One region of the Alteribacillus sp. HJP-4 genome, then DNA from elsewhere that is predicted to be linked to it. Evidence: riboswitches for the same ligand, from Rfam matches in the RefSeq annotation. Region 1 holds a riboswitch; each other region holds the start of a gene.
The links. A riboswitch is a leader RNA that binds a small molecule or an ion and turns the genes downstream of it on or off. The one in region 1 is predicted to bind S-adenosylmethionine.
Positions count from the first base shown of each region.

Region 1 (10,236 bases):
GGTTTTTGCATAGGACTCCTGTTCTTTGTAACGCTCTATTGAGGAGGCGATTATTTCCTGTGGTGTATCCTCGAACCATGGAGCGATGGAGGCGGCGACCTCTTCTGCTTCTGAGTTATACACCCATTGCTGCGCCTTGTAAATGGCGCGGGTAAAGCGTTCTACTTCATCGGATTGATCTTGAAGATATCCATCTTTGGCCATGAATACAGTGTAAGGAACAGGACCGGATTCTTCTCCGAAGGAAGCTACAATATGACCGAGTCCCTCTTTTTCAAACTGAGAAGCCTGTGGTTCGAAAAGCTGAACATAATCGCCTGTTCCAGATGCGAAGGCGCCTGGAATATTGGCATAGTCAACGTTTTGAATCAAATTAAGATCACCCGCTGGATCAATGCCATGATTTTTCAGCACAAATTCGCCCGTCATCTGCGGCATCCCGCCCTTTCGCTGTCCAAGAAACGAACTACCTTCCAGGTCACTCCATTCAAAGTCTTCGTTCGGTTCTCTGGAAATCAGGAAGGTTCCGTCGCTTTGTGTGAGCATGGCAAAATTAATGATGTCGTCAGCGGGATTCTGTGCATTTACATAAACAGATGTTTCCGCGCCGACAAGGGCGATGTCAGCGCCATCTGACAGTAAAGCTGTCATCGTTTTATCTCCACCCCAGGCTGTGGTAAGATCGATGGAAAGATTTTCATCTTCAAAAAATCCTTCTTCGATGGCTGCGTACAGGGGAGCATAAAAGATGGAACGCGTTACCTCACTGATCCGGATTTCAGCCTGCTCCTCTCCTTGCTGCCCACAGGCAGAAATCATACATAAACAAAATATAAAGAACATGGACAGGAACAGTCTGCCTTTTTTTCTCATAGTCATTCTCCTCTCCGCTCCTGCTGATGCAATATCTTATGCAGTAGGCTTGTTTATTGGTGCATACTATTCATACGGCAAGGAGCCTCTCATGAAAATTAGAAAATGTTATGCGAAAAATAGAATCAGTATTTATGAAGCTGCCTACAAAAGCGGCCCTTTTGTCGTGAAAGGATGTCTCGGAGTGCCAGAGGGCATCAGTCACGCCCCGGGTCTGCTCTATTTACGTGGCGGGATTAAGCATGTTGGCATGGTCAGTGAAGAGTTTGTGATAGAGCTGTGCTCTCGTGGATTTGTCGTGTTCGCACCTTACTATAGAGGAAACAAAGGAGGGCATGGCAGTGAGGATTTTGCAGGAGAGGACCGTGAGGATGCCCTTGCAGGATATGACTTACTGTCTGAACTAAAGCAAGTACAGTCGCAGCCTATTCATGTGATGGGCTTTTCGCGTGGAGGAGTGATGGCGTTATTTACAGCAATGGATAGGCCGGTTACTTCGGTGGTGTGCTGGAGTGGTGTATCTGACATGTCGTTAACGTACGAGGAAAGACCGGATCTGCGGAGAATGCTCAGGCGGGTCACAGGAGGTACTCCTGCAAACCGAAAAGAGGAATATGAGTGGAGAACCCCTTTATTTACGATAAATAAGCTGCGTGCTCCTGTGTTTATAGTGCACGGTGAAAAGGATGAGCATGTATCTGCAGCACATGCTGAAAGACTGGCAGAAGTATTAAAGCAGCATGAGGTTCCGTTTGAGAAAAAAATTTACGAGGGTATGCCTCACCATTTTCCTTATTCTCTAAAAGAGAAGGTTCTCACGGAAGTGGTCAAGTGGATGAATGAGCAGCAATAAAAAGAAGTGTCCGGAGAACCGGCACTGGCTGTCCGAAGTACTTGGTTCATCAAGCTGACCGCGCTTTTTTCGAAGGCATCGCCTCAGCATACCGCTTTATCAGTAACTTTCCAGTTTTTTGTCGCCATTAGTCCAATTAAATTTAATATAAAAAAGGGCTGCCCTCAAAAGGTAATCTTTTGGGGTCAGCCCGGTTCTTATTAGTATTTGCAGGGACTGCTGGCTATTACTCTGCTTTAGCTGTCAAAAAAGCGGGACCAGCTTCTTTGATGTAATCAGACACGTCGTCAAATTTTTCAAAATTAAGCCGGAATTGCTCAGCCAGCTCCCACGCTTTTTGGTCATATGCTGCCGGGTCTTTCCATGTCTGTTTTGGCTGCATGACATCGTCTGGAACACCTGGGCAATGGATCGGGATCGGCAGGCCGAAAATAGGATCAATAACCGTTTCGACTTCATCAAGCTCCCCTTGCAGCGCGGCCTGAATCATTGCGCGTGTGTAAGGAAGGTGCATGCGTTCTCCCACCCCGTAAGGACCGCCGGACCAGCCGGTGTTTACTAGAAATACATTCACATTGTGCTGCATGATTTTTTCACCGAGCATTTCCGCATAGCGTGAAGCATGGAGCGGAAGGAATGGAGAACCAAAGCAGGTGGAGAACGTAGCTTCCGGCTCGGTAATACCACGTTCCGTACCGGCAAGCTTACTCGTGTACCCGCTCAGAAAATGATACATGGCCTGTTCCTTTGAAAGCTTGCTGATCGGAGGCAGGACACCGAATGCATCTGCGGTTAAGAAAATGATCGTATTCGGGTGTCCGGCTTCACTTGGAACGAGAGCATTTGGGATATTCTCGAGCGGGTAGGCAGCTCTCGTATTTTCTGTCAGCTCTGTATTATCATAATTCGGCAGGCCGGTTTTTTCTTCAATATGCACATTCTCAAGCACAGAGCCAAACCGGATAGCGTCCCAGATCTGCGGTTCTTTCTTGTATGAGAGATTAATGCATTTTGCGTAGCAGCCGCCTTCAATATTGAAAACGCCGTTGTTGGACCACGCATGCTCATCATCACCAATCAAGTAACGAGTTGGATCAGCGGATAAAGTTGTTTTGCCTGTTCCAGAGAGTCCAAAAAACAATGCAGTATCTCCTTCTTCGCCGACATTGGCAGAGCAGTGCATGGAGAGTACGTCCCTTTGCGGAAGCATATAATTCATTACAGAAAATATCGATTTTTTCATTTCACCTGCGTACTCTGTGCCGCCAATTAAGACGATACGTTCTTCAAATGAAATGATAATAAAGGTTTCCGAGTTCGTCCCGTCCTCAGAAGGGTCCGCCTGGAAAGTCGGAGCATATATAATTGTGAAGTCAGCGTCCTCCGTTGTATTTTCGAGAGAATCAGGGCGGATAAACAGCTGGCGGGCAAACAGATTGTGCCAGGCATACTCGTTAACGACATTAAGAGATAAACGGTATGACGCATCTGCACCTGCATAACCATTGCTCACAAACAGCTCATCCTTTTCCTGAAGATGAGCGAGCACTTTGCTGTACAAGCCGGAAAATGATTTTTTGCTGATCGGCTGATTCACAGCGCCCCAGTTAATTTGATCACTCACGGATTTTTCATCAACAATAAATTTATCCTTCGGGGAGCGGCCAGTATATTTTCCAGTATTGACACTCAGTGCTCCGTTTGAGGTTAACACGCCTTCCCGGCGCATTAAAGATTTTTCAACTAATCGAGATACCGGGAGATTTTTATCAATGTTCTTCCCTTTCAACAGGTTTGAAAGTTCAGCAGAAAAGTTCATTGTCGTCATGGCGGCATAACCCCTTCTTTGCAAAAAAGTTTTAATAAAGCACCTTCATTCCATCATATTCGTTTATTGGGAGGCTTTATTACGTTTAATTATGAATTAGTATAACACATTTATTCTAATAGTCTATACTAATTTGATGATTTTGTTGATTAGTTATTCGCCTTTTCATGGACTTAAATTTAGTTTAGGCTTTCGGCTTTTGAAAATGGCGAGATTGCAGGTTTTTCTTTAAAATCGATGCCGTGATAAAATGGAGTTGAAAAGGGAAGGAGGATTCTTTACTGTGATGAAAAAAAATCATTCTTATTTTGTTTTCTATGACGGAAACTGTGCTTTGTGCCAAAAAACGAAACATCAAATTGAAAAATTGGATAAGAATTATGAGTTAGAATGGCATTCCATCCAAAATCCATCCATTCTTGAAGAGTTCCCTTTTCTCGAACAGGATCGTATTCAAAAGGAAATGCACCTGCTTGTTGACGAAACCTATTTATATACAGGGTTTGCTTCTATTAAAAGAATGATGCAGGTTTTTCCGGCAAGCAGGATAATTACTCCGCTGTTCCGCCTGCCGGGAGCAGACACAGCGGGCAGAATCATATATCAATATTTGGCCAAAAACCGCTATCAATGGTTTGGCCGTACGTGTGAAACCGGCGCCTGCAGCATTCATGAATAGCCCTCATAATCTGTTATATTTGACACAGACACAGAAACTGCGATATGATATGTCGCATAACGGATACTCTTATCCCGAGTTGGCGGAGGGACAGGCCCTGTGAAGCCCGGCAACCATTCATCAATGCAAAATGATGAAGAGGTGCTAACCTGGAGAGACGGATAGCGTCTTGGAAGATAAGAGGCGAAAAAGGTGAACGGGTAGAACCTCCTTTTCCTCGCCATAGGAATCGGGGGTTTTTTATGTTTCCGCATAAATCTCCTTCTCGTCTTCAAAGAAATTGACTCAGGGAATGAGTGCCGTACTATAATTCGGCAAAAGGAGGCTGCAAAACGTGCAATCAATTGGACGCAGATTATTTACATCAGAATCAGTAACTGAAGGACATCCGGATAAAATATGTGACCAAATTTCCGATGCGATCCTTGATGAAATTTTAAAGGAAGATCCGAATGCCCGTGTGGCCTGCGAAACCACGGTGAACACGGGACTCGTACTTGTAACAGGGGAGATTACCACTTCTACGTATGCAGATATCCCCAAGATTGTCCGTGATACATTAAAGGATATCGGGTATACGCGGGCGAAATACGGCTTTGATTTTGAAACATGCTCCGTACTTACATCGATTGATGAACAATCTGCCGATATTGCCCAGGGGGTCGACCGTGCTCTCGAAGCAAGAGAAGGGCATATGAGCGAGGCGGAAATAGATGAAATCGGCGCAGGGGATCAGGGGTTAATGTTTGGTTATGCGGATAACGAAACAGAGGAATTAATGCCGCTGCCGATCTCTCTATCCCATAAGCTTGCAAGAAGGTTGACCGAGGTCCGTAAAAAGGAAATCGTCCCTTACCTGCGCCCGGATGGAAAGACCCAGGTGACAGTGGAGTATGATAGTGATGGAAATCCTATCCGTATCGATACAATTGTTATCTCGGCTCAGCACCATGCCGATGCGACATTGGAACAAATCGATCTTGACCTTAAAGAACATGTCATTGATCCGGTTGTTCCCGAGCATCTCCTGGATTCGGAGACGAAGTACTTCATTAACCCTACCGGCCGGTTTGTCATCGGCGGTCCGCAGGGGGATGCAGGACTGACGGGCAGGAAAATTATTGTTGATACCTATGGCGGCTATGCGCGTCACGGCGGTGGTGCTTTTTCCGGCAAGGACGCTACTAAAGTAGACCGTTCTGCGTCGTATGCTGCCCGCTACGTTGCAAAAAATATTGTAGCAGCAGGCCTGGCAGACAAATGCGAGGTTCAGGTAGCCTATGCGATCGGGGTGGCGAGTCCTGTTTCTATTTCCATCGCCACTTTTGGTACCGGCAAGCTTCCAGAGGACCAGCTCGTCGACCTGGTTCGGGAGAATTTTGATCTCCGACCGGCCGGCATTATAAAAATGCTTGATCTGCGCCGTCCAATTTATAAACAGACGGCGGCTTACGGCCATTTTGGCAGGACAGATATTGAACTGCCGTGGGAAGCTACAGACAAAGCGGAACTTTTAAAACAGCTGGCATCAGAGCAGAAATAATATAGTAGAAAAAGGATGGCGGAGCTCCGCCATCCTTTTTTATACTTTAAGAGAGTAAAATCATAGTTTAAGAAAAGCTCAGGCATGTATGGCTTCGCAAGGAAGGAAAGCAAATTTTGAAAGAATAACGGATCTCCTGTCCGCATCCAGCACACGAGCCTGATTATATCCTATTCATAAATTTCATCCTGAAATTTGCCGGAATCGCGGAGTTGTTCCATTTCTTTATTTACGATGTTAGCTAGAGGCTTTTGATTGGTAACTTCAAAAATAGCCAGTGCTTTTTTCCAGCTTTTTATTCCTTCTTTATGCTTGTCGAGAAAAATTAAATTTCTGCCTTTTTGGTAGAGAAGTTCCCCAAACACATACATACTGTTTGTTTCAATGCAGCGCTTGATTCCTTTTTCACACCAGAAGGCAGAGCTCTGATATTTCTTTTGATTCGTGAGTGCTTTCGTTAATGTGTAAATTAAGCGAAGTTCAATAGAGGGATTTTTTATGCGTTTTAATTTGCGCAGGCGCGATAATGCTTCTTCACATATGATAGAGGCCTGATGATAATTATTTGTTAAATCATAAAAGATGGCCTTTGTATTCATCATTTCGCCTTTGCGCTCTGTAAATACCGTACTTTCGTCCGCTTCAAGCGCTTCTTGGATTAATTGGAGCGCACGTTTGAGTTCACGGTCCAGATGAAACACACAAATACTTTCGTGCCAGAGCATATACTGCTTGTAATAGCCGGGCTGGAACAATGGATTTTTCTTTTCATGAATCAGAATTTCTCTTATCTCTTCATACTTTTGCTGAAAACGAAGGTCTCTTAGTCTTTCAAACACCTCTTCTACATAATCAGCTCTGTCAGTACGAGCTTCCTCAAAGAAATAATACATGTCGGCGCCAAGACGTTCTGCAATTTGAAATAACGTATTTGAATACGGGATAATAGTTCCATTTTCAATTTTACTGACCTGGGCCTGCGTACAAATATCACGGGCAAGATCTGACTGGGTCATGCGGTGATACCGGCGAAGCTCATGTATTTTCTTTCCAACTCTCGAAAAATCCATTTCCATCCGCCCTCCTTATAGTATGCTTATAATTATTTTATACGAAGATTAGAAAAGTAGGAAGCAGAAAATAACAGAATCCTTGAAAAAAATGGGGAAATATGCCGAACGCAAGCTTTTTCCTCCTCTTATATACTGGGTCTATCATATGGGAGGTGACCCAGAGTGAAAAAATCAAAATTAATCTTTACCGCGTTATTTCTGAGTCTTGCCGTTGTTTTCGGAGCCGGTAGTTTTCAAGCTGGACAAGAAGTCAGCGGAGGATTTACGACACTGGATCTGCCACATAAACATTAATAAAGGTAAACAATTTATAAGCCGGACAGGCTTATTTTTTTTACGGATCGAATAATGGAGAAATGTTGTGTACTAATATTTAACATAAGTTCACTATTTTTTGGACAGATTTTAGTTTCAATAAAAAAATACGGCGATAAACCGTATTTTCTGCCGCATGAGCTCTATTTCTGCATGCTTTTGTAATACTGACCTTTTTCCACATATTCTTCGCGGATTCTTTTCATTTCTGCTAGGTCTTCTTCATTGAGCTGTCTGACCACTTTAGCAGGGCGGCCGAAAGCCAGCGTATGGGGTGGAATGACTTTTCCGCCTGGCACAAGGCTTCCCGCACCGATAAATGCCCCTTCACCGATTTCTGCTCCGTCAAGAATGGTTGCTCCCATGCCGATCAGAGCATTTTTGCGTATAATGGCGCTGTGTAAAATTACCATATGCCCAACGGTTACATCGTCCTCTATGATAAGTGGATTTTTTGGGCTTTGATGAAGAACTGAGTTGTCCTGAATATTAACACGGCTTCCAATCATTGTTGGGGCGACGTCCCCGCGGATGGATGTATTAAACCACACACTCGATTCCTCCCCAATGGTGACATCTCCTGAAATGGTTACATAGTCAGCGATAAATGCAGATTCGGCAATGTCTGGTTTTTTTCCTTTATATGGATAAATCATGAGAGCCCTCCAGAATTCACAATATTTTTTTCTGTTTGATGTAAGTTTAGCAAAAAAAGTAGTAAAATGAATAGGATAATCGCCTTTTGGCAGCAGCGAAAGAGAAAGGCAGGGAAGAGATCGAATGATGAAAAATTGGATGTCGGACAGAGCAAGAGGAACGATGGTAATCGTACATGGGGCAGCAGAGCATCATGGCCGTTATGAATGGATTATTAAACAAATGGTAAAGCAGCGTTTTCATGTAGTCGCCGGAGACCTGCCGGGCCATGGACGGACACGTGGAAAGCGCGGACATATTGATTCATTTGACCAATACATAGACATGGTTTATGCCTGGTATAAAGAGGCCGCTTCCTATGAGCTGCCGGTATATTTATTCGGTCACAGCATGGGAGGATTAATTACAGTTCGTTCTTTAATGGAAAAGCATATGCCGGTGCGGGGCGTCGTGCTCTCTTCTCCATGTTTTGGATTGTATGAGTACCCGGGCAGAACAGCTGAATTCACTACAAAAATAATGCACCGTCTCTCGCCCGGATTCAGCGGAAAAACGGGCATTAAGGCGGAAAAAATCACACGCAGTCCGGAAGCAAGGCTCGCTTATCAGGAAGATGAACTGAATTTATCGACGGTAACGGCGCGGTGGTATCAGGAAATGCTGAAGGCGATGAAAATCAGCCTCCATGAAGCAGACAGATTCCCCAATGTACCACTGCTCGTATTGCAGGCAGGCCGCGACCTTATTGTTGATCAGTATGCAGCCCATCGCTGGTTTAACCGCCTTGAAACATCCGACAGATCCATGAAAGAATGGAAGGGACTTTATCATGAATTATTTAACGAACCGGAAAGAGAAATGGTTTTCAGGTTTATGATGAATTTTATAAACCAGCGTATTTAATCTGATACATTTTGTATAGGAGGATCTCGATTGAAAGTTGCAACGAAGCCATGGTTAATGATGTATTACATACACCGGGATATTGTGCCGGAAGTTCATGATATCCTCGGCGAATGGAAGAAAAAAGCGGAGTTGATACCGGATCAGGAGCTGCGGGAGCAGGCGCTTGAAGAAATAGAATCCAAGGCCTTTCACTGTGAAGGAGGCGGCGTTTATGCGCTCCTCACCAGAAAGGAAATACGCAGCAGTCTGCTCCGTTTTATTGTCGCGTATCAGATAATTTGTGATTATCTGGACGGTCTTTGTGATAAATTCGGTGCCAGTGACCCGGATGATTTTGAAGCACTTCACACCGCCCTTACTCAAGCACTCACGCCAGGTGCTGAGCCGGAAAATTACTACAGGTTCAGGGGCAGCCCGGACGACGGAGGTTATTTGAAAGAACTTGTTACGGAGTGCCAGAGTCTGCTTCGTACTTTTCCAGGGTTTGATGCAGCACAGCTGGAGATGAAGGAGCTCGCTCAATATTACAGCGGCCTTCAGATTCATAAGCATGTGGTGAAGATTGAAAGAGAACCACGATTAAAAGAATGGTATGAAGAGACCAGCGACCAGTATGAAGGAGATTTGCGCTGGTATGAATTTTCAGCTGCGACAGGCTCCACACTCGGCATTTATACTTTGGCTGCTTACGCTTCTCGCAGCCACCTTGCCAACATGCAGGCGCTGGCGATTAAAAACAGCTATTTTCCCTATGTGCAGGGTCTTCATATACTTCTTGATTATTTTATTGATCAGGAAGAGGACATTGCCGACGACGAGCTCAATTTCTGTGCCTGCTTTCCAAGTGAGCAGGATATGATTAATCGGATTAACCATATAAAGAAAGAAGCGGAGGAGCGTGTGAAGACGCTGCCGGATGCAAAGTTTCACCGCGCTATTATCAGCGGTGTAATTGCGATTTACCTTGCGGATGAAAAGGTGCAGACAGATCCGGAAATGAAAAAAACTGCAAAGCACTTTATCCGATTTGGCGGAATTCCGACTGCTTTTTTCTATTTGAATTCCTGGATTTACAGGCGTGAAGCTAAATAGTGCGGTTTGGTATCTGGAAGCAGGAAGAGATGCCATGACTATGGCCAGACTGGTGAATAAAACAAATATAAGGAAGGGTGATGATATGAAGAATGAAGGAATCAAAAAATTACTAAGTGAAACTTTTGAAGGAAACCAGGGAAATTGGAGTTGGTTCACTGAATCAAAGCCAGGTAGTGGATTATTTGGTACTATTGATCCGTTAAGCGCCGAGGAAGCTTCCGTCCCTGTAGAAGGGGTGACAATTGCCGCTCATACGGATCATACACGTTACTATTTGTGGGCAAACAACCAACTATTGGAGGGAAAGACACCTGATCTCAATTGGGATGAAAGTTGGGAAGTTGGAACGGTGGCAAAAGATGAATGGGATCAAATAAAAAAAGGACTTCAGCGGGAGTACATGAAAATGATTGA
Region 1 covers NZ_JBHIKY010000027.1:35,523-45,758, reverse strand. Annotated here, with positions in the region: gene ACE4RR_RS18340 (ABC transporter substrate-binding protein) at 1-873, opposite strand, end outside; gene ACE4RR_RS18335 (alpha/beta hydrolase family protein) at 965-1,726, shown strand; gene pckA (phosphoenolpyruvate carboxykinase (ATP)) at 1,953-3,554, opposite strand; gene ACE4RR_RS18325 (thiol-disulfide oxidoreductase DCC family protein) at 3,841-4,233, shown strand; SAM riboswitch class I at 4,300-4,416, shown strand; gene metK (methionine adenosyltransferase) at 4,577-5,776, shown strand; gene ACE4RR_RS18315 (helix-turn-helix domain-containing protein) at 5,947-6,846, opposite strand; gene ACE4RR_RS18310 (hypothetical protein) at 7,012-7,143, shown strand; gene ACE4RR_RS18305 (gamma carbonic anhydrase) at 7,308-7,820, opposite strand; gene ACE4RR_RS18300 (alpha/beta hydrolase) at 7,945-8,724, shown strand; gene ACE4RR_RS18295 (tetraprenyl-beta-curcumene synthase family protein) at 8,755-9,819, shown strand; gene ACE4RR_RS18290 (hypothetical protein) at 9,806-10,236, shown strand, end outside.

Region 2 (10,236 bases), on a different contig from region 1:
TGAATCATCGAGCCGGTTCTTGGAATCGCTCCATCATCATCCGGTTTGTCAACATGGAAAACATTCACGCATTTGCAGAGCTGGCGAGAAATGAAGGCTTGAAGGGCGGAGCTCTTTATGAGTGGTATCCGTGTTTTTATTTGTCCATTCCACTGCCAGCTAATGCAGCGAAAAAAGAAAAAGTGATTGCCCTGGCAGAAGAATATGGAGAGAGAACACGCATTTCAGTGGAGACTTTAAATAAAAAAGCACAGCGTGTCATATCAAAATCCGCTTTACATGAACTGCAGATCCGTAAATAAGAAAATCTCTTCACTCTTTATCTGTGGGACCAATTTCTGCTTTTTATGGAAATGAAAAATATTATTCTTTATAGTAGTAGGTAAGGTGCACAAGAATGCTGATAAAGCAAATTGCCGCAGGGGTGAATAAAGAATGACAGATCATAAAAATAAGAATGCAGGTAATGAACAGATGAAAGAGCCTGAGAATTTGGATGTGCTGACATCGACGCAGACTGTTATATATGATGCTTTGAACAAATTAGGATATCCGCAGGAAGTATATGAGCTGATGAAGGAGCCCCTGCGTCTGCTTACGGTCAGAATTCCAATACGGATGGATGATGGAACTACGAAGGTGTTTACAGGTTACAGAGCACAGCACAATGATTCAGTTGGACCGACGAAAGGCGGGGTTCGCTTCCACCCTGACGTTACAGAAAAAGAAGTAAAGGCACTCTCCATTTGGATGTCCTTAAAAGCCGGAATTGTTGACCTACCATATGGTGGTGGAAAAGGAGGCATTGTCTGTGATCCAAGGCAGATGTCGTTTCGAGAGCTGGAGCGGCTGAGCCGCGGTTATGTCCGGGCAATTAGTCAGATAGTCGGGCCTACGAAAGATATTCCTGCTCCCGATGTGTTTACAAATTCTCAAATTATGGCATGGATGCTGGATGAATACAGCCGAATACGCGAGTTCGATTCTCCCGGGTTTATTACGGGTAAACCAATCGTGCTTGGTGGTTCGCATGGAAGAGAATCCGCTACCGCAAAAGGTGTAACTATCTGTATTCGTGAAGCAGCAAAGAAAAAAGGTATGGATATGAACGGGGCAAGGGTAGCTATTCAGGGGTTTGGGAATGCGGGTAGTTTTCTTGCAAAATTTATGCATGATTCTGGAGCGAAAGTTGTCGGAATAGCAGATGCGTATGGTGCCCTTTATGATGAAGATGGTCTTGATATTGATTATCTTCTTGACAGAAGGGACTCTTTCGGGACCGTTACAAACTTATTTAAAGAAAGGCTTACAAATACAGAGGTTCTGGAAGTAGAATGTGACATCCTGGTTCCAGCAGCGATAGAAAATCAGATTACGGAACAAAATGCAGATAAAATAAAAGCTAAAATCATAGTTGAAGCAGCAAATGGTCCGACAACCTGGAAGGCAACCCAAATCCTGAATGAACGGGACATTCTGCTTGTCCCCGACGTGCTTGCAAGTGCGGGGGGAGTCACGGTGTCCTATTTTGAATGGGTACAAAACAATCAGGGTTATTACTGGACAGAAGAAGAGGTTGAAAAACGGCTGGAAAAAGTCATGGTCAATTCATTTGAAAATATTTACCGCCTTTCTCAAGGGAGGAAGGTAAATATGAGACTTGCGGCATACATGATCGGTGTCAGGAAAATGGCCGAAGCATCGCGATTTAGAGGGTGGATCTAATTTTATTTGTATAAGCCGGCTTCCGGGTTTCTCCGGCGCGGCTTTTTTTGATTTAATTATTCTTTAGTAAAGAATGGAAGTATACAAGAGGAAAGTTTTTCATTAGAAAGGAAGAGTTTATCAAGGTGGTACAACAGGAAAGCGTTATAATCATAGGAGCTGGCCCTTGTGGACTTTCTGCTGCAATAGAGCTTCAAAAAGCTGGGGTCGAACCGCTCGTTATTGAAAAAGATAATATTGTTCATTCTATTTATAATTATCCTTTGCATCAAACCTTTTTCAGTTCGAGTGATAAACTGGAAATAGGAGGATTTCCGTTTCCATCCAACGGACGCAAGCCTGTCAGACAGGAGGCGCTGGTGTATTACCGCAAAGTCGCTTTAAAGAGAAATATCCGTATAGCCTCTTTTGAAGAGGTTACGGCTCTCTGCAGGAATTCAGGCTGCTTTTTTGTTGATACGAGAAAAAAAACAGGAGAATCACACCATTATTCTGCCAACCAAGTGGTGATTGCCACAGGTTATTTCAACAACCCCAATTATATGAATATTGAAGGCGAGGACCTTTCTCATGTAAATCATTATTTCCGTGATGGACATCCTTATTTCAAGAAAAATGTAGTCATCATCGGCGGGAAAAATTCTGCTGTAGATGCTGCGCTCGCATTAGAGCAGGCAGAAGCAAACGTGACACTGCTTTATCGGGGTGAAAGCTTCACCGATACGGTAAAGCCTTGGATACTGCCTGATTTAAATGCATTAATTAGAGATAATAAAGTAATGGTTCATTTCAGAGCGGAGGTCAGCAAAATAACAAATACTGAGGTCCATTACATACAGGATCAAATGGTCAAAGCAGTCCCTGCGGATGCGGTTTTTTCCATGACAGGCTATCACCCTGACCAGACTCTATTGAAAAGCTCAGGTGCCTCTGTCAATGTTCAGACAGGTAAGCCAGTTTTTAATGAAGATACAATGGAAACGGACGTTAAGGGCCTGTTTATTGCTGGAGTGATTGCTGCAGGAATAGATGCTAATGAAATCTTTATAGAAAATGGAAGATTCCACGGAGAGAAAATTGCAGAAGAAATTCGAAAGCAGACCCAGAATTAATCTGCGTCTGCTTTATTGTTTAATAAATATTAAGGCAGTTGATGGTTGAAAATCAAAACTATTGCATATCTGCGAAACGCTTCCGCTTTCTCCAGAGAGGCGGGGATGTAACCAATACGATTTTTTTAGAAATTCCGGCAGCCCGGCTGGCCCAATCATCATTGAAGCTGTTCAAAGGTGTGTTGAAGTTTATATTTATCTAAATTTACTGAAAGAGCAGCCAGTAATTTTAAGCGGGCTTTAGGGCCGGTGAGGCCGTTCGAAAATATGATGCCCATTTCCTTTAACCGGCGGCCGCCGCCTTCATAGGAATAGGTGTCCTGTACGATACCGCTGAAGGAACGTGACACCAGTACAATGGGTATACCGCGGTCGAGTACCTCTTTTAATGGCATTAACAGAGCAGGGGGCACATTCCCCTGGCCGAGAGCCTCCAGCACGAGTCCATCGAAGCGCTGCGATATAAAATGACGAAAACTATCTTCTTCCATTCCTGCGTAACATTTAATCAATAGAACTTTTTTTGAAAGTTTTGACACTGGAAAATGATCTCTTTTTACAGGTTTTCTTGGAAAGAGAATTCCTCGTTTAGTTATCAATCCCACTGGGCCATAAGGCGGGCTTTGAAAGGTCGCTATGTTAGAAGAATGTGTTTTAGTCACGTGCTCTGCCGTGTGTATTTCATCGTTCATAACGACGAGTACTCCCATACCCCTTGCATTATCTGAAGCAGCTGTCCGTATGGAGGAAACAAAATTGTGAGGTCCGTCGGGGCTTATTTCGTTGCTCGAACGCATTGCGCCTGTAATGACGATTGGATACTCGTCATGATGCAGCAGATCAAGCATATAGGCAGTCTCCTCAAGAGTGTCGGTGCCGTGAGAGATCACTACACCATCTGCCGGCTTGTCCGCCATACATTGTTCTATGAAGCGAAATAAATCCATCATATGTGCCGGAGTAATATGGGGTGAGGGCAGATGTAAAAAGGAATGTACACTAATATTTGCGAATTCTGCAGCAATTTCCTCCCATTCGTGGAGTGGATTCTTTGTGTCAGGAGAGACATCTCCGGTAGTTTTGTTCTCTTTCATAGAAATGGTGCCGCCTGTGTGAATCACTAAGATATTATTCAACGTTCATGCCCTCCCTTTCAATATTCTCCTACTATCTTAATCTTTCTTTTACTGTCTGAAAATACCGTGTTACGATAAAAGCGGTCTAGAAGGGGCGGATGCGAGGTGATTGCACTAATAACGGCTGCACTGGCGCCTGCTGTTGCACTGTTAAGTTACTTTTTTTTAAAAAACAAATATGAAAGAAATACCGCCTGGCAGGTAATGCGCTCTTTTATCATGGGTGTTTTGTTAGTGTTTCCGATAATGGTTTTACAGTATGCACTCCGGACAGAGGGAGTACTAACAGAAGAGTGGCAGGAAGCATTAGCGGGGGCAGCTCTTCTGGAAGAATTTTTTAAATGGTTTTTACTTTATTTTCTTGTTTACCGGTTCGCGGAATTCAGGACCAGGTATGATGGAATTGTATATGGAGTTGCCCTTTCGCTTGGTTTCGCCACTGCAGAAAATGTTTTATACTTAATGGCAGTTGGCATAGATTATGCCTTTGGAAGAGCAGTCCTTCCCGTTTCCAGTCATGCACTGTTCGGGGTAGTAATGGGTTATTATTTCGGATGTGCCCGTTTTCCGGAGAAAAGAAGCTCCGTTTTTTGGATCATTTCTGCGCTGGTACTGCCTATTGTTTTACACGCTGTATACGATTTGATATTATTAACTACTCATGAAAATATTTTAATAATGATGGTGCCATTTATGTTTTTCCTTTGGTGGTTCGCCTTATCTAAAACTAAGCATGCCAATAAAACGCCGCAGAAAAAGGGGATGGAAGCTTGACTGTCAACATCCGTTATAAAGTTGTGATCCGCTGCCCAAAATGTAGTGAAAAATATATTCTCCGTGGAAAACACAATGCAGAAGGCGAACTGGAGACTGGTTTTAAACGATGTGTGTGCGGAAACGAAACAGATTTATTAATCGACATTTCTCCAGAATAATTCTAAATTAATTATTGGAAAGCTGCGCAGATCGTGAAGATTGCGCTTTTCTTATTGCAATTACGACAAATTTCATGTACGGTTTAATTACAATTGAAAAATTATTCTTATCAAGAGAGATGGAGGGACAGGCCCTAAGAAATCTCAGCAACCAGCTGCTGCGGCGGTCAGGTGCTAAATCCATCAGACGATTCGTCTGAGAGATGAGAAGAAGTGTATGTTTTATCACTTAACAGGCCTTCTTCTAACCGGAAGAAGGTTTTATTATATTACAGAACATTTAACGTGCTATTTACTTCAGTGAACCTGTTAGAATTCTGCACAGCAGAATTATACATATATACTATCTTAGACTTAAAAAAGGTGGCTATTGCTATGAACAACAATCATCATTTAGATACGAAGCTTGTGCAGGTAGGCAACAAAAAGGATAATCATACGGGAGCTGTCAGTGCTCCGCTTTATTTTTCTACTGCCTATAGACATGAGGGCATCGGTCAGTCGACAGGCTTCGATTACTCAAGAACCGGCAATCCGACAAGATTGATATTAGAAGAAGCTATCGCTGAGCTTGAGGGTGGTTCTAAAGGTTTTGCCTTAAGCTCCGGCATGGCAGCGATACAGACATTATTTGCATTGTTTAATCAGGGCGACGAGATTCTAGCATCACAGGATCTTTATGGAGGAACGTATCGTCTATTTGAGGAAGGCTGGAAAAACTGGGGCGTCCCTATTCAATACGGGGACCCGCGTAATCTGCAGGCTTTCGCTGAGAAAATAAACGGCCGCACAAAGGCTCTTTTTATAGAAACACCTACTAATCCTCTGATGCAGGAAGCAGATATTCCTGCCCTTGCCGCAATAGCAGAAGAACACAATTTGCTGCTGATCGTTGACAATACTTTTTATACTCCTCTGCTGCAGCAGCCGCTGAAAATGGGTGCTGATATAGTTTTACACAGTGCCTCTAAGTATCTCGGGGGTCATAATGATGTGATTGCCGGATTAATTGCTGCTAAGGACGAAGCTATTTGTGAACAAATTAATGCCTTTCATAATGGTATGGGCACAATTCTTTCTCCAATGGATTCCTGGCTGTTAATGCGCGGCATGAAAACGCTGGCACTGAGAATGGAAAAACATACGGAAAATGCCCGGGAAATTGCTGAATTTCTTGAAAAGCACGACAAGATTACCGATGTTTTATACCCAGGCAAAGGAGGAATGCTCTCCTTTCGCGTTCAAAATGAGGAATGGGTGGATCCTTTACTGCGGAAGCTGAAGCTGGTGACTTTTGCTGAAAGCCTTGGCGGAGTTGAAAGTTTTATGACTTATCCTGCAACGCAGACGCATGCAGATGTTCCTGAAGAAGTGAGAATTGCAAACGGCGTCTGTAACCGGCTGCTTCGTTTTTCTGTAGGAATAGAAAATGTTGAAGACCTCACCGCAGACCTTGATCAGGCACTCGCTTCACTTTAGAACCCGTAGACAGAAAGGATGAATGAGTAAGTGGACTTGATGAATGAATTAAAAAACAGAGTGCTTGTCGGCGACGGAGCGATGGGGACGTACTTATACGAAAAAGGCTATAGTGGGTCTTTTGAACAATTAAACTTAAGAGCTCCTGAGACCGTAAGAAATGTGCATCAGGAATATATTGAGGCGGGGGCCGAAGTTATACAGACAAATTCATACGCTGCCAATCGAATTAAACTTCAAAACTACAATTTAGATAACGATGTAGAACGTATTAATAAAGAGGCTGTAAAGATTGCTAAATCAGCGGCAGCGGGAAATGTTTTTGTTTGTGCGACGATCGGTGGAATTAAAGGAGTTCAAAAGCTTGAGGCTGAAGACAAAGAAATAGAAAATGCGTTAATAGAGCAATGTGATGCCCTTTTGTCGGAAAAGCCGGATGGGATTATCCTTGAAACTTTTTATCATTTTGATGAGCTGCTTTCCATGACTAAAGCAATAAGAAACAGAACGAATTTGCCTATTATTGCACAGGCTGCCCTTGGTGAGGTCGGTGTAATGCACGGCGGAAAGCCTCTTCATGAGGTTTTCAGCGAATTGACCGCGGCTGGAGCGGATGTAGTAGGATTAAACTGCAGAATGGGACCTTATCATATATTAAGATCGCTAGAAACTGTACCCCTGAATGAAAATTCATATATTTCAGCTTATCCAAATGCAAGTCTGCCTGACCTGGATGATGGCCGATTCGTATATCAATCAAATCCGGATTATTTTTATGAGAGAGCTCTTGACCTTCGCAAGCAGGGTGCACGATTGATAGGCGGCTGCTGCGGAACAACACCAAGTCATACGAAAGCCGTTGCAAAAGCTGTAAAAGGATTGGCACCGGCTCTTCAAAAACAAACAGTAATCGTAAAAGAACCTCAGCTTGATCAGCCGGGCACCACAGTCGAATTTGAACGTCTTGATAAGAAAGTCAAGAAAGAGCCAACGATTATAGTAGAACTTGATCCTCCTAAAAAGCTGGCAACGAATAAATTTATGAGAGGCGCAGAAGCTTTATATGAGGCTGGGGCAGACGCAGTGACAATGGCTGATAACTCCTTAGCATCTCCGCGAATTGATAACCTTGCTATGGGAGCGCTCGTCAAGGAGCGTACTAATGCCCGTCCACTTTTGCATATCGCATGCAGGGACAGAAATTTAATCGGTCTGCAGTCTCAGCTTCTAGGCATGCATGCACTTGGTATTCAAGACGTTCTTGCTGTGACAGGAGACCCGACAAAGGTTGGAGATTTTCCAGGAGCTACGTCGGTATATGATGCGACTTCCTTTGATCTAATTTCACTGATGAAAGAGATGAACGAGGGCCGTTCTTTTTCTGGAAAATCACTCGGCCAAAAAACTTCGTTTACTGTGGCAGCTGCATTTAACCCTAATGTGAGATCACTTGAACGTGCCGTCAAAAGATTAGAGAAAAAGATAGATGCGGGTGCGGATTATTTTATGACTCAGCCAGTTTACGGTGAACAGCAATTTAAAGACATCTATGACGCAACAAAGCACCTTGCGACACCTGTCTTTATTGGGATTATGCCACTTGTAAGCAGTAGAAATGCGGAATTTCTCCATAACGAAGTACCAGGTATTAAATTAACAGATGAGATAAGAGATCGAATGGCTGCCTGTGGTGAGGATCGAGAAAAAGCAGCCATGGAAGGTATTCACATATCAAAGACACTGATTGATAATGCTCTTGAATACTTCAATGGCATATACCTTATTACTCCTTTTCTGCGGTATGACATCACAGCAGAGCTGACGAGTTATATAAAAGAAGGCGTATTAAATAAATCATAACATGGACCTCAGGTATGGGTGAGAAGGAGTGGAACGATGACAGCTGCAAAGGAAAGCTTAAAAGACAGACTTGGAAAATCAATCTTGCTGCTCGATGGGGCAATGGGTACGATGCTTCAAAATGCAGATTTAACTCCAGAGGATTTTGGCGGCGAGCACTATGACGGCTGCAATGAGTTTTTAAACGTCACAGCTCCGCATGTAATTGACCGCATTCATAGAGATTATCTTTCAGCCGGAGCAGATATCATTGAAACGAATACGTTTGGAGCGACAAGCATCGTACTGGCTGATTACGACCTCCAGGATAAAGCAGAAGAGCTTAATATCGCAGCCGCCAAACTTGCGAAGAAAGCAGCAGAGGATTTCTCCACAGATAATTTTCCGCGTTACGTAGCAGGGGCGATGGGACCAACTACAAAGTCGCTGTCCGTGACGGGTGGAGCGACGTTCGAAGAACTGACAGAGGCATATCGTGAGCAGGCTATAGGGTTGATAAAAGGCGGCTCGGATTTACTGCTGCTCGAAACGAGCCAGGATATGAGAAATGTAAAGGCAGCATATTTAGGAATTAAGCAGGCGGAGAGTATAACTAACACTGAGATGCCATTAATGATATCTGGTACGATCGAGCCGATGGGCACCACACTGGCGGGGCAGACAATTGAATCTTTTTATATTTCACTAGAGCACATGAACCCGACCGTTGTTGGACTTAACTGCGCTACCGGACCTGAATTTATGCGTGATCATCTAAGGTCTCTTTCTGAACTTGCAAAAACCTATGTCCATTGCTATCCTAATGCTGGGCTTCCGGATGAGGAAGGACATTATCATGAATCACCGGATTCACTTGCGGCGAAGCTGAAATCGTTTGCGGAGAAAGGATGGCTGAATGTTGTAGGAGGGTGTTGTGGTACAACACCTGAACACATTGAAGTGATGCGGGAAACATTGAAGGATTTTACCCCGCGGACCCCTGTAAAAGATCATCCCCACTCCGTATCCGGGATCGAACCACTTGTGTATGAGGAAGATATGCGCCCACTTTTTGTAGGGGAGAGAACGAATGTTATCGGCTCTCGTAAATTTAAGCGGCTGATTAATGAAGAAAAATTTGAAGAAGCTTCTGAAATTGCAAGAGCTCAGGTTAAGCGGGGAGCTCACGTAATAGATGTCTGTTTAGCAGACCCGGATCGTGAAGAGCTTGAAGATATGGAAACTTTTTTGAGTTACGTTGTAAACAAAGTCAAGGTTCCATTGATGATTGATTCCACGGATGGTGCAGTAATAGAAAAAGCGCTGACCTACTCTCAGGGAAAGGCGATCATAAATTCAATCAACTTAGAAGATGGTGAAGAACGTTTTGAACAGATCGTTCCAATTATAAAAAAATTCGGTGCAGCCGTGGTGGTAGGTACGATTGATGAAACGGGAATGGCTGTCTCAGCTGAAAGAAAGCTTGAAATAGCGAAAAGGTCCCATGATTTACTCGTGAACAAATACGGCATGAACGCAAAAGATATTATTTTCGATCCGCTCGTTTTTCCTGTGGGAACAGGAGATGAACAATATATAGGGTCAGCTGAAGCTACTGTAGATGGAATTAAATTAATTAAAGAAGCTCTGCCGGACTGCTTAACGATCCTGGGGGTGAGTAATGTCTCCTTTGGGCTTCCTCCAGTTGGCCGTGAAGTTTTGAATGCTGCATACATGTATTATTGCACCAATGCCGGGCTTGATTACGCGATTGTCAACACAGAAAAGCTGGAGCGTTTTGCAAGTATTCCAGATTATGAAAAGGAACTGGCCAGAAAGCTTCTTTTTGAAACCTCTGATGAGACCCTTGCTGAATTTACCGCTCATTACCGTGGGAAAAAATCAGAGAAAAAGAAAATAGAAAAAAACCTATCTCTTGAGGACAGATTATCTGAGTACATCGTTGAGGGGACGAAAGAAGGGCTGTATGAAGATCTTGACGAAGCCCTG
Region 2 covers NZ_JBHIKY010000006.1:89,607-99,842, forward strand. Annotated here, with positions in the region: gene ACE4RR_RS07335 (adaptor protein MecA) at 1-302, shown strand, start outside; gene ACE4RR_RS07340 (Glu/Leu/Phe/Val family dehydrogenase) at 475-1,725, shown strand; gene ACE4RR_RS07345 (YpdA family putative bacillithiol disulfide reductase) at 1,851-2,837, shown strand; gene ACE4RR_RS07350 (asparaginase) at 2,996-3,973, opposite strand; gene prsW (glutamic-type intramembrane protease PrsW) at 4,079-4,747, shown strand; gene ACE4RR_RS07360 (hypothetical protein) at 4,744-4,908, shown strand; SAM riboswitch class I at 5,013-5,118, shown strand; gene ACE4RR_RS07365 (methionine biosynthesis PLP-dependent protein) at 5,284-6,387, shown strand; gene ACE4RR_RS07370 (bifunctional homocysteine S-methyltransferase/methylenetetrahydrofolate reductase) at 6,418-8,247, shown strand; gene metH (methionine synthase) at 8,284-10,236, shown strand, end outside.
Region 2: it holds a riboswitch for S-adenosylmethionine, as region 1 does, so the genes downstream of both, ACE4RR_RS07365 (methionine biosynthesis PLP-dependent protein) here and metK (methionine adenosyltransferase) in region 1, are expected to answer to the same signal.

Region 3 (10,236 bases), on a different contig from region 1:
TTCATACGGTTAAAGAACCATTTCTTTTATTCTGAATTCTAGGTGATGTTTTTAGTGACTGGATTATGACTGGATACTGTTCATAAAGTATTAAAACTTATTGTGGTTTATAAATTCACTTTGCGTTGGAAACCTTGGTATAACAAGGTTCTGAGGGTCTTATTATTGTCCTATTAAATAGCCGAGTGAATGGGCGGCATGATGTAGTAACTCCCAAAATCCTTTAATGACAAGGGTTTTGAAGTTTAGAAGGCCTGAAATGACTGGATTTTAAGATTAAATATAAAATTAAGAAGCCCCTCAAGAGTTTTTTGAACCTTTTGAGGGGCTTCTTTACCTGCAGGATATTCTTAGATTTTTATAACGATCTAATAATTGTTAAGAGACCTCTTATTTAAACTTTTTTCTTTTGGTAAGGATATTAGCGCTGATGCCATTGTCTCGAATCAAAGGAACGAGTAGCGCATAAATCCTCACAACATTATGGGGGCTATTTACAATGAATGAATTTGCTGATTGGAATTCCAGAATGGACATAAAAGCTCAATTACAAGTTGAATTAATTCTATTCCTATCTCTAGTATGAGAGAGCTTGAGAATCCTCGTGGCCACAGTACTTAGCGCACGCTTCCACGAAATGTAACCGCTCTAGTGATGGTGGGAAATGAAACAAATAGACTAGGAGGAAGAATAGATTTCTCGGGATCTCATTTTGGTTTACATTTTTACGATCTTGACTATTTTGAAATCAATTGGTAGAGTTGTGAAAAATGTAAATATTTCTTATCAAGAGAGGTGGAGGGACTGGCCCTTAGAAACCTCAGCAGCAGATCTTTAAGACACTGTGCTAATTCCAGAGGGTGATCTTACCTGATAGATAGGAGCTTCTTTTATTTGTCGGAAACGCACTCGTTTAGAGTGCGTTTTTTTCTTGAGGAGGGAAGTAGTCTTACTTTTTGTTCAACATTTTCAAAAGTATTAGGAGAGTGCCGTTATGAAGTCACAAGGTCAAAAATTTAAAAGGGAAATGAAAACGCGGCATTTAGTGATGCTGTCTCTTGGAGGTGTAATTGGTACAGGGCTTTTCTTAAGTTCCGGATATACGATTCAACAAGCGGGCCCCTTTGGCACAGTGCTTGCCTATTTAATAGGAGCATTAGTTGTTTATCTAGTCATGCTCTGCTTAGGTGAACTTTCTGTACATATGCCGGAAACTGGCGCCTTTCACAGCTATGCAGCTAATTATATTGGTCCTGGTACAGGCTATACGGTTGCCTGGTTGTACTGGCTCACCTGGACAGTAGCACTGGGTTCAGAATTCACAGCAGCAGGTTTAATGATGCAGTTATGGTTTCCATCTGTCAGTGTTTGGATTTGGAGCGCTTTTTTTGCCGGAATAATTTTTCTGCTTAATGCGTTTACTGTGAAATTTTTTGCTGAGTCTGAATTTTGGTTTTCTTCAATCAAAGTAATTGCTATTATTCTTTTTATTATTTTGGGTACTGCTGCAATGGTGGGATTAGTTCCATTAAATGATTCAGAGCCTGCACCATTTTTATCAAATTTCACAGGTGGAGGACTGTTTCCTAATGGTGCGTTTGCTATCCTAATGACTATGCTTGCTGTGAACTTCGCCTTTTCAGGAACAGAGCTCATTGGAATCGCAGCAGGGGAAACCGTTGATCCTGAAAAAACAATTCCAAAGGCTATTCGAACCACTTTAATTAGGTTAGGGGTATTTTTTGTTGGGACGATTATTGTCCTGTCTGCTTTGCTTCCAACAAGGGAAGCCGGAGTGATTGAGAGCCCCTTTGTTGCGGTGCTAAAAAACATTGGGATTCCGTATGCCGCGGATCTTATGAATTTTGTGATTATCACTGCTATTCTATCAGCAGCTAACTCAGGGCTCTATGCATCATCCCGCATGTTGTGGTCACTTGCCGATCGACAAACTATTTCACCGGCTTTTGCAAAATTGACCAAACGAGGCATTCCTTTGAACGCTATTGTATTCAGCATGCTTGGCGGCGGGCTTGCTCTGCTTACAAGTGTTATTGCCCCAGACACCGTCTATATTGTGCTCGTATCAATTTCAGGGCTGGCTGTTGTAGTGGTTTGGATGAGTATCAGCGCTGCCCAATTTAATTTTCGCAGGCAATATTTAAGAGAAGGGAACCGATTGGAGGACTTGGCCTATCGTACACCGTTTTATCCCTTGGTACCGATCGTTTCGTTTATCCTCTGCCTTACATCCTGCATTGGAATAGCTTTCGATCCCACTCAACGAATTGCCCTTTATTGTGGAATTCCATTTATCCTATTTTGCTATGGAAGTTATTATATAGGACAGCATTTAAAGAAAAGAGGAACCAGATATGTCGAACCAAGCAAGTCAAAAGCACAATCCCATTGATTCAATTTTGCAGAAGTATTCCCCTGTCATTCTTGATGGGGCGTTAGCGACGGAGCTTGAAAAGCACGGATGTGATTTGGATGATCCGCTTTGGTCAGCACGAGTCTTGCTGGAAAAGCCTGAAGCCATTGTCAGGGTACATGCGGATTATTTCCGCAAAGGAGCAGACATAGCTATTACGTCAAGCTACCAGGCGACAATTGACGGGTTTGCTAAGCGCGATATTAAAAAAGAGGAAGCAATAGAATTAATTAAAAAGACGGTACATCTAGCAAGACAGGCTAGAGATGAGGTTTGGAATGAGGAAGAAAACACAGGCCGCCCTAAACCTTTAGTTGCTGCCTCCGTAGGACCATATGGAGCCTATCTTGCCGATGGCTCTGAATACGCAGGAAACTACGGTGTGTCTGATAAACGTTTAGCAGACTTTCACCGCCCAAGAATGGAAGCTTTGATTGAAGCAGGTGCGGATCTTTTAGCTATAGAAACCATTCCGTCTTTTCAGGAAGCGAAAGTACTTGCTTCCTTACTGAAAGAATTTCCGGATACATCTGCCTGGCTGTCTTTTTCCTTAAGAAGTGGAGATGCCATAAGTGATGGTACGAACCTAAAGGGATGTGCAGAAACATTTAATGATCATAAGCAAATCGCTGCCATTGGTGTGAATTGTGCCCCAATCCCTTTTGCTATAGAAGCTGTGAAAGATCTGCGTGGAAACACTGAGAAGCCAATTATTGTTTATCCGAATTCAGGAGAAATTTATAATCCTGAAACCAAAACATGGCATAGCGAAGAAGCTTGTGACCCATTCGATATTCAGTCGGAAGCCTGGTATGAAGAGGGAGCGCGCATTATTGGCGGTTGCTGCCGAACAACACCAGAGCATATTGAATCGCTAGCTAAGAAATGGAGATAACCTTTGTGCAATGATTACAGGAGGATGATTGACTATAATAATCGAAAGTTTATTTCTGTGGAAAATACGGAGAATGGGGAAGTTTCTTCAAAAACTTATTTTCACTACTACCAGGAGGGGCGCATTCTTTATGCAGATTACGAGGGTGGAGACATTGTAAAAGGAAAGCTGATTGGAATTGTGAATGAAGATGATACAATAGAATTCCGACGATACAACCACATTAACATCTCCGATGAAATAAGAGGAGGGAAATGTAAGTCCACGCCGGTAATACGGATGAAGGGAAAATCGAGCTCTATGAAAAATGGCAATGGATTGATGAAGAGCAGACAAAAGGCGAATCAGTGATTAAAGAAGTGTAAATAGAAGAGAGGATCCTTACAAGGGTCCTCTATCTTCTTCAACCTTTGACCGTTGGATCAATCAGTACAAAAACGCGAGTTCCTTTAAGGGTCCTCTCGAGGGAACTAAGAAGAACTCTTGATATGAATGTCAAAGACCCTTTAGAAATTTTTGTGGATCATGACAAAGTGATTCTGCAGAAATACAAGGCTAACAAAGCATGTGCCGTAACAGGGGAAATTACAGCCGACAAGGGCAGAAATGGGGCAGGATTTCATTATTATTGCCCCATTTCTATTTGGTTACATCAGATTTAATCCCCAAAGACGTTAATTTGCTGGTATTACAACCATCCTCATAAAGTTAATCATGTGCACTCCAATAGGTGTTACTTCCGACTGGATATTGACTGGATTTTCTTTATTAATATTGATATCTTATTTAATCTCATATTAATATCGTAAAGTTGGAAAGCCGAGTATATAGGGGTTTTTACATCTTATTTTTAATTATTTAGTTAATACAGTGAATGGGCGGCATGATGTATCACTGCAATTACTGTTATTAACTCACAAACCTATTCCCGAATAATAAAACTCCTTATGGGTCTATTTAGACGATTAAGGAGTTTCATTCTTTTCTTTCTATGAATGAACTATAAGCGGTGGTATTAACGTAAGGTACGTGAAATTATTATTTGCAGAGCATTTACATCACTTGATATCTAAATTAATTTTTTGTTTCTTGTTACATAAAAATATTCAGTTTATATATTAAAAGAAACGTTTTAGTTTCAAAAATATGAGAAGAATTTTTCTTCAGTCTCCATTTGGAGATGTTCCTCGTGGTCACACATCTTGTAATTGAAAAGAGAAGACCTGACCTTTTTTTATTTTTTTAAAAGACTGGTATGATGATTCTTATAGGGGTAGGACGACTAGTGAGGGGAGCGTACTTTTTACGGTTATCTTCCTATTCCTTGAATTCTTTGGACTGTCATAAATTCTACCTCCTTATTTGTAATGGTGGTTGATTTTTCGGAGGACCTTAGTTCCCCGTTACGTGGGTAGGAGGCATTGGATGAGAGTAATTATTAAGACGAAAGATACAAAGGAATACTTCAGCGGATATTTTGATCCGGTAACAAGCAAGGATTTAAAATCTCTTGCTTTATGGTTTTTCAACTGGTTGGAGGAGTACGAAAACCCCAACCGCCAGGTGTATAAACTGACAATAGCGGGGAATGATGTAATACAGGCTGCCATTTCATTTGAATACAGGGATGGGTATGTGCTGGTAGAAAATCTTGAATCCGCCAATTGGGGGAAAGAAAGCAAAAGTGGAATTAATGTAGCTCCTACGATGCTTGCCGCTGTATGTCAACTAAGCGTACAAGCCGGGCATGAGGGATTTGTATTAATTACCTCCAAGCACAATAAAAAACTTATGGATTATTACGCTAAATTAGGAGCTCAACAAATTGGCAGCACCAGCCGTATGGCCATCAATGAAGTTGCATCACAGAAGCTTATTGACGTATACTTACATAAAGGAGGAGGTAGTATTCATGGCGAAAAATGATACGAATTCCAAACGAGAATTCACCGTTGGAGAGCTTGCTCATATTATTGACACGGAACACAACGGCATTTATGCCTATCCTCACAAGTCGGAAGAAGAACGAAAAGAAAGCGATCGATTAATGCAAGATTTCATAAAAAAGAGCAAAGCCAAACGTAAATATGCGAAAAAATAACAAGTCCTCTGGCAAAGAGGGCTTTTTTATGCTGAATAACCTATTTAACACCATCGGGGATGGAAAAACCAAGAGCATAACATAAATTACCGTGTTTGATAACTCTCAGTCATAAGTACTCTTATTCTAATATATTTTATTCCATATTCGGTTGCTACAGGAAGAATAAAAGGAAGCGGTATATGTTCATTTTGTCTTTCTTGACTAATATAAATTCTCATTACTGACATCAGATTTTTTAGTTACTGGAAAATGATAACAAATTGAATGTTTAATAGGATTCAAAAAGAGATATATTCCATTACAGGAAATTTTTAATAAATACATATAGCAAGGAGACCAATTTATGCTAAAATGGATGAAAGTTTTTAGTGTTGCTATGCTTATTGGAGTGTTCACTTTACTTACTGCTTCACCGACAGAAGCTGCACCATCAAATCCAAAATCAGTTATAGACGAAGAACCAGATGCTGGGGGCTATTGGATGGGTCCATCAAGTAGCGGAGATCCTTCTTCAGAAGGTGATACTGTTACTGACGCTACTAGTACAGCCGGAGTAGCTTCGGCATTAGCTGGAGGTGTTCCTGGTGTAACTGCAAAAATAGTTGGTGGTAGTGGGGGGGTAGCTTCAGCTATTGCTGCATTAAATATAGATACTACATATTACTATCAATATGACTATATAGCATCAGAAGTATCTGGTTATTCAGTGGAAACAGCTACTGTAACTTACTATTTTTCGGAAAGCACTAGAGATGCCGAATCCTATATAGATTCATCAGTCTCCTATGGAAGTAAGACTGAATAATTAAAGAACATTTTTTACCCCTGAGATATAAAGATTGCTTTGATGGCAGCCTTCTTTGTTTATTTGCTTAGGGTAATAAAACACTACTCTAAATTTTTGATAGGCACGTATCCAATTTTTAATGAGAAATTTTATTAATTTAAAAGATTTGTGTAATTTATTGATAATCTCTAAAGGAAAATAAAACAAAGAAGAATAAATTGGAAGATTTGAAAGTCATTGAAAAGGGAGTGTTCTTATGTCAAAGAAGACAAATTTAATTAGCTCGATGGGAATTTTCATTATTATATTACCTTTAATTTATGCTGCACTCACAGGTACATCCGTACAATCTTATCCACCAATAATAGTTGCGACCTTCTTAGTTATAGGAAGTATTATTTTGATAAGTAGTTTGATTTACTATTTTACTACTAAAAAAAAATAAAGAAGAATATAAACGTTCAAACCGAATTATTGACCAATTGAATGAATGACCTCTTAAATGTTTGTAAAAAACTTTTTAAGGGGTCACTTTAGTTTTTAAGCTTCAATTAAGGATCTTGACTTAAAACACATGGGTAAAGGAGAAATAATCGTAGTTATTTTGGAACACGAATTAAAGAGATATCTAGATTTATACCATTTTGATATTTTGTGATGAAATTCAACGAAAGAATACCAAAGTATTTTAGTACTATCCCTATTGTATAGCAAATTATTTACTGATATTTCCAAATAGTGCAACATCATATTTGGAACGATTTTGTATCAGGAGGGGTATAGATGCGTAAAATATATGAATATTTGGATATTAATCAAAAGAAAGAAGCATTAGAGCATCTTAAGATAGACAAGAAGCAATTAGAAGAAGAATATTTATTTCATTTTTAAAACCCTTTACCTCAAAGGTCTTACTATATTGACATTATAAGGGTATTTTTGCATATCCCCCCGAAAGAAGTGGCTGAATGACATACTCATTTGCATACTTTTTTTCACTTTTGATTATGTCCTTTTAATCATGGTAAGGGAGATATGCCTTTCTTAACTTATAATCACATATGATTTGGACATTATTTTTCATTATTTATCTTAGGCAACCTATGGGCGGCATGTTGTAATAATAACTTAAAGAATTAATTATCCTTCTTTCTAAAAACTGTCATAGGTTTTTGGGACTCAAAAGTTTAGTTCCTTTGTTTTAGAGAGGGTAATTTTAAATTAAAATTAAATCATAAAGAAAAGACTAATTTTTAATCGCCAATTTTAGTCTTTTCTTTTTTACTTTACTGAAAACCATCTCTCTAGTGGCTTTTGGTACTGATTGATGTTTCTCCATGGGCGCCCTCCATTATGAACATTTGTCAGCTTCTTAAAATAGTACAAAAGTAGAAAATTTTTAAATACCTTTCTTATACCTTACTTTAACCATTACTATGAAGACAAGGTGAGCTTCTGAATTTGGTTTGTCTTTGTTTTACTCGAAGAGAAAGGAGTGTCGAAATGGTCTCTAAGATACCTGGAAATTTAGAAATTAAAGGCACCACAACTACAATAATTGAATATTGGCAATGGGCATATTCAGACCTGTTAAGTAACACAAATCGGGGAATATTAGCTGAGTTTTTAGTGGCAAATGCTTTGGGAATAACAAATAAACCGAGGATTGAGTGGGATAAAGCCGATTTTCTATATGAGGGAAATTTTATAGAAGTGAAGTCTTCTGCCTATATCCAGTCCTGGAAACAAAACCAGCCTTCTAGGATTGTTTTTTATATACCTAAAGCAAGAGCGTGGGACTATACTACAGGGGAAATGGGTAAAGTTTATTTTTATCCACCGCTTTTCCCCCTTGAATAGTCCTTTATTCCTCCTACGATTATATTCAATTTTATCCTAAATACTATAAAATGTAATCATCTTCCAGTTATTTATTTTTCTTCATTCTCTTTAAGACCTGAATTGTATCAGGTTCTATCGAAGTTAGGAAGCTCTCATAGGCAAAGTTTACCTGGGACACGGGAAACGCAATCGAAATTGCATGCCTCTCGCGTTGGAAATAATAAATGTCATCAGAAAATGAAGAAACAATATCACTTGTCATAATATAATTGACATGAAGCTGATGAAAGGAGGGCTCAAATCGTCTGCCGCGATAATAAGCTTTGTGATAACCTAGTTCTGTTTTTTTTTATTTTTGGGACTGTATACAACTGCCACTGTTTTGTGATTTGTGCAACGGTCATCATCTCCTCGGGAGGAACTACTACTTTTAAATAGGTCATGCCATCACCGCTTGCGGAAGGATCAGTTCAGAATTAAATACAAAGAAGGGGAAGAAGAACTCTCTGTTTTTCCTAATCCATCATCCCAGATTGTTGTTACATAAAAATATTCAGTATATATATTAAATGAAACGTTTTAGTTTTTATGAAAGTGAAAAGATATTTCTTAGTAATAGGAGAACTAGTGCGGGTGAGTGACCTACGAAAGGGGAAAAACAAATGAGCATCAATAAGACAAGAGGATTTTTATATCAATTGGAGTGTACTGTCACTTTATAACGCAAAGGGGTTTAAAGATTTTTAACAATGAGTAATATATTAGCTGGGTTAGCAATTATAATAGCATTAAGAACATTAAACTTTAGCAATAGGTCGATTATTGTTAAGGAAAGTTACGATCCTTTACTTGGTCACTTGAAATTTAATCAAATATAATCTTCGTCCAATGATCTGTAAAAGCTCTCCACAATGTATTGGAGAGCTTTTAGGATTAAACTTAAACTTGAAACTGCTTGGAGTACAACTGAGAATACGTACCTTCTCTTTCAAGTAAGGACTCTTAAAGCTCCATTTGTGAACCAATAAAGATATCTTCCTTATTTTATCAAAGCTCCCTAAAACGGAAGACTTGATATCAAGATATTCATACTTATATTTAATTTAATCTCCCCATCAATAAACGTATTGTAGTAATTATGTCAAGGCCGGCTGAAACTTCCCCAAAATCGCCGGTTTAAATTCCCTAGAAGGGAGGAGCTTATTCCCCCTTCCCTTTGATCTCCTTATTTTCGATCTTGGCACTCTGCTTTTGCCTTCTCGTTGATTTTTTTCTAAAGCCTGTCTCCGCCCACTCCTTATCCTCCCTTCGGTCCGGTATCGTGGACGAAGATCAGGCATTGAGAGCTTCTAGGAGCTTCTGTGAGAGATTTTACATAGAGAAATAGGGTTAAACTAGGTTCTAACCTTCAGCATTGATTAAAAAACTGTCAAAGCATTGCATGAAGGAGGGCACCCTCTTTTAGGATTTTTACTTTTGATTAGAACTAAATAGCTTTTTGAAAAATTGATATACATTGTAATAAAAATCACTGAAAAAGTAAGATACAAAAAGTCGTACAAGATAAAAGAAAACAGCAATGACAGTTATTAAGAGTATTAAAGTTAAACCATCTTGAATTACTTGAAAAATTTTCTGTCCCTCCTTTTTAAAATATGATTTTGTATATTTTTTACATAAATGTTATCTTGAGAAAAGTATTTGCAAACATTATTTTATCACTTTAGGAGGCTATATTTATTTTGAAATTAAGAAAAAATACTGTTTTACTATCTGCTCCACTTTTTTGGGCATCCATGTTATTGCTTAGCCCTGATCTTGAAAATATCCACTATATCCATTGAGGTGAATGAACATGAACAAATGGCTCTACCTTAAATATTTTCTTATCGTTTGGTTAGTGGTACATGGTATAGGAGCAATTACCTTTGGTATATTGCAATTCAATGATCCAAATGCGTACAAAACACCCATCATCGCAATCTCTTCTATATGCATTGGTTTAGTTGCCTTCTTTGCTACGGACCGAAAGATTAATAAACTGAGAAAGAATAACGATCCAGTTAAAAACTAATAAAGTTATTTTTAACATTAAAGCTGTTGAGCGAATTACTCAGCAGCTTTTTATTATCTTAAACGCCAATTTTTATGTCTTTCGGTTACTACTCTTATTC
Region 3 covers NZ_JBHIKY010000025.1:39,058-49,293, forward strand. Annotated here, with positions in the region: SAM riboswitch class I at 781-884, shown strand; gene mmuP (S-methylmethionine permease) at 995-2,413, shown strand; gene mmuM (homocysteine S-methyltransferase) at 2,376-3,329, shown strand; partial or broken gene ACE4RR_RS17755 (avidin-fold protein) at 3,354-3,694, shown strand; gene ACE4RR_RS17760 (hypothetical protein) at 3,818-3,991, shown strand; gene ACE4RR_RS17765 (hypothetical protein) at 4,755-5,255, shown strand; gene ACE4RR_RS17770 (hypothetical protein) at 5,242-5,430, shown strand; gene ACE4RR_RS17775 (hypothetical protein) at 5,777-6,238, shown strand; gene ACE4RR_RS17780 (hypothetical protein) at 7,724-8,080, shown strand; gene ACE4RR_RS17785 (hypothetical protein) at 9,918-10,136, shown strand.
Region 3: it holds a riboswitch for S-adenosylmethionine, as region 1 does, so the genes downstream of both, mmuP (S-methylmethionine permease) here and metK (methionine adenosyltransferase) in region 1, are expected to answer to the same signal.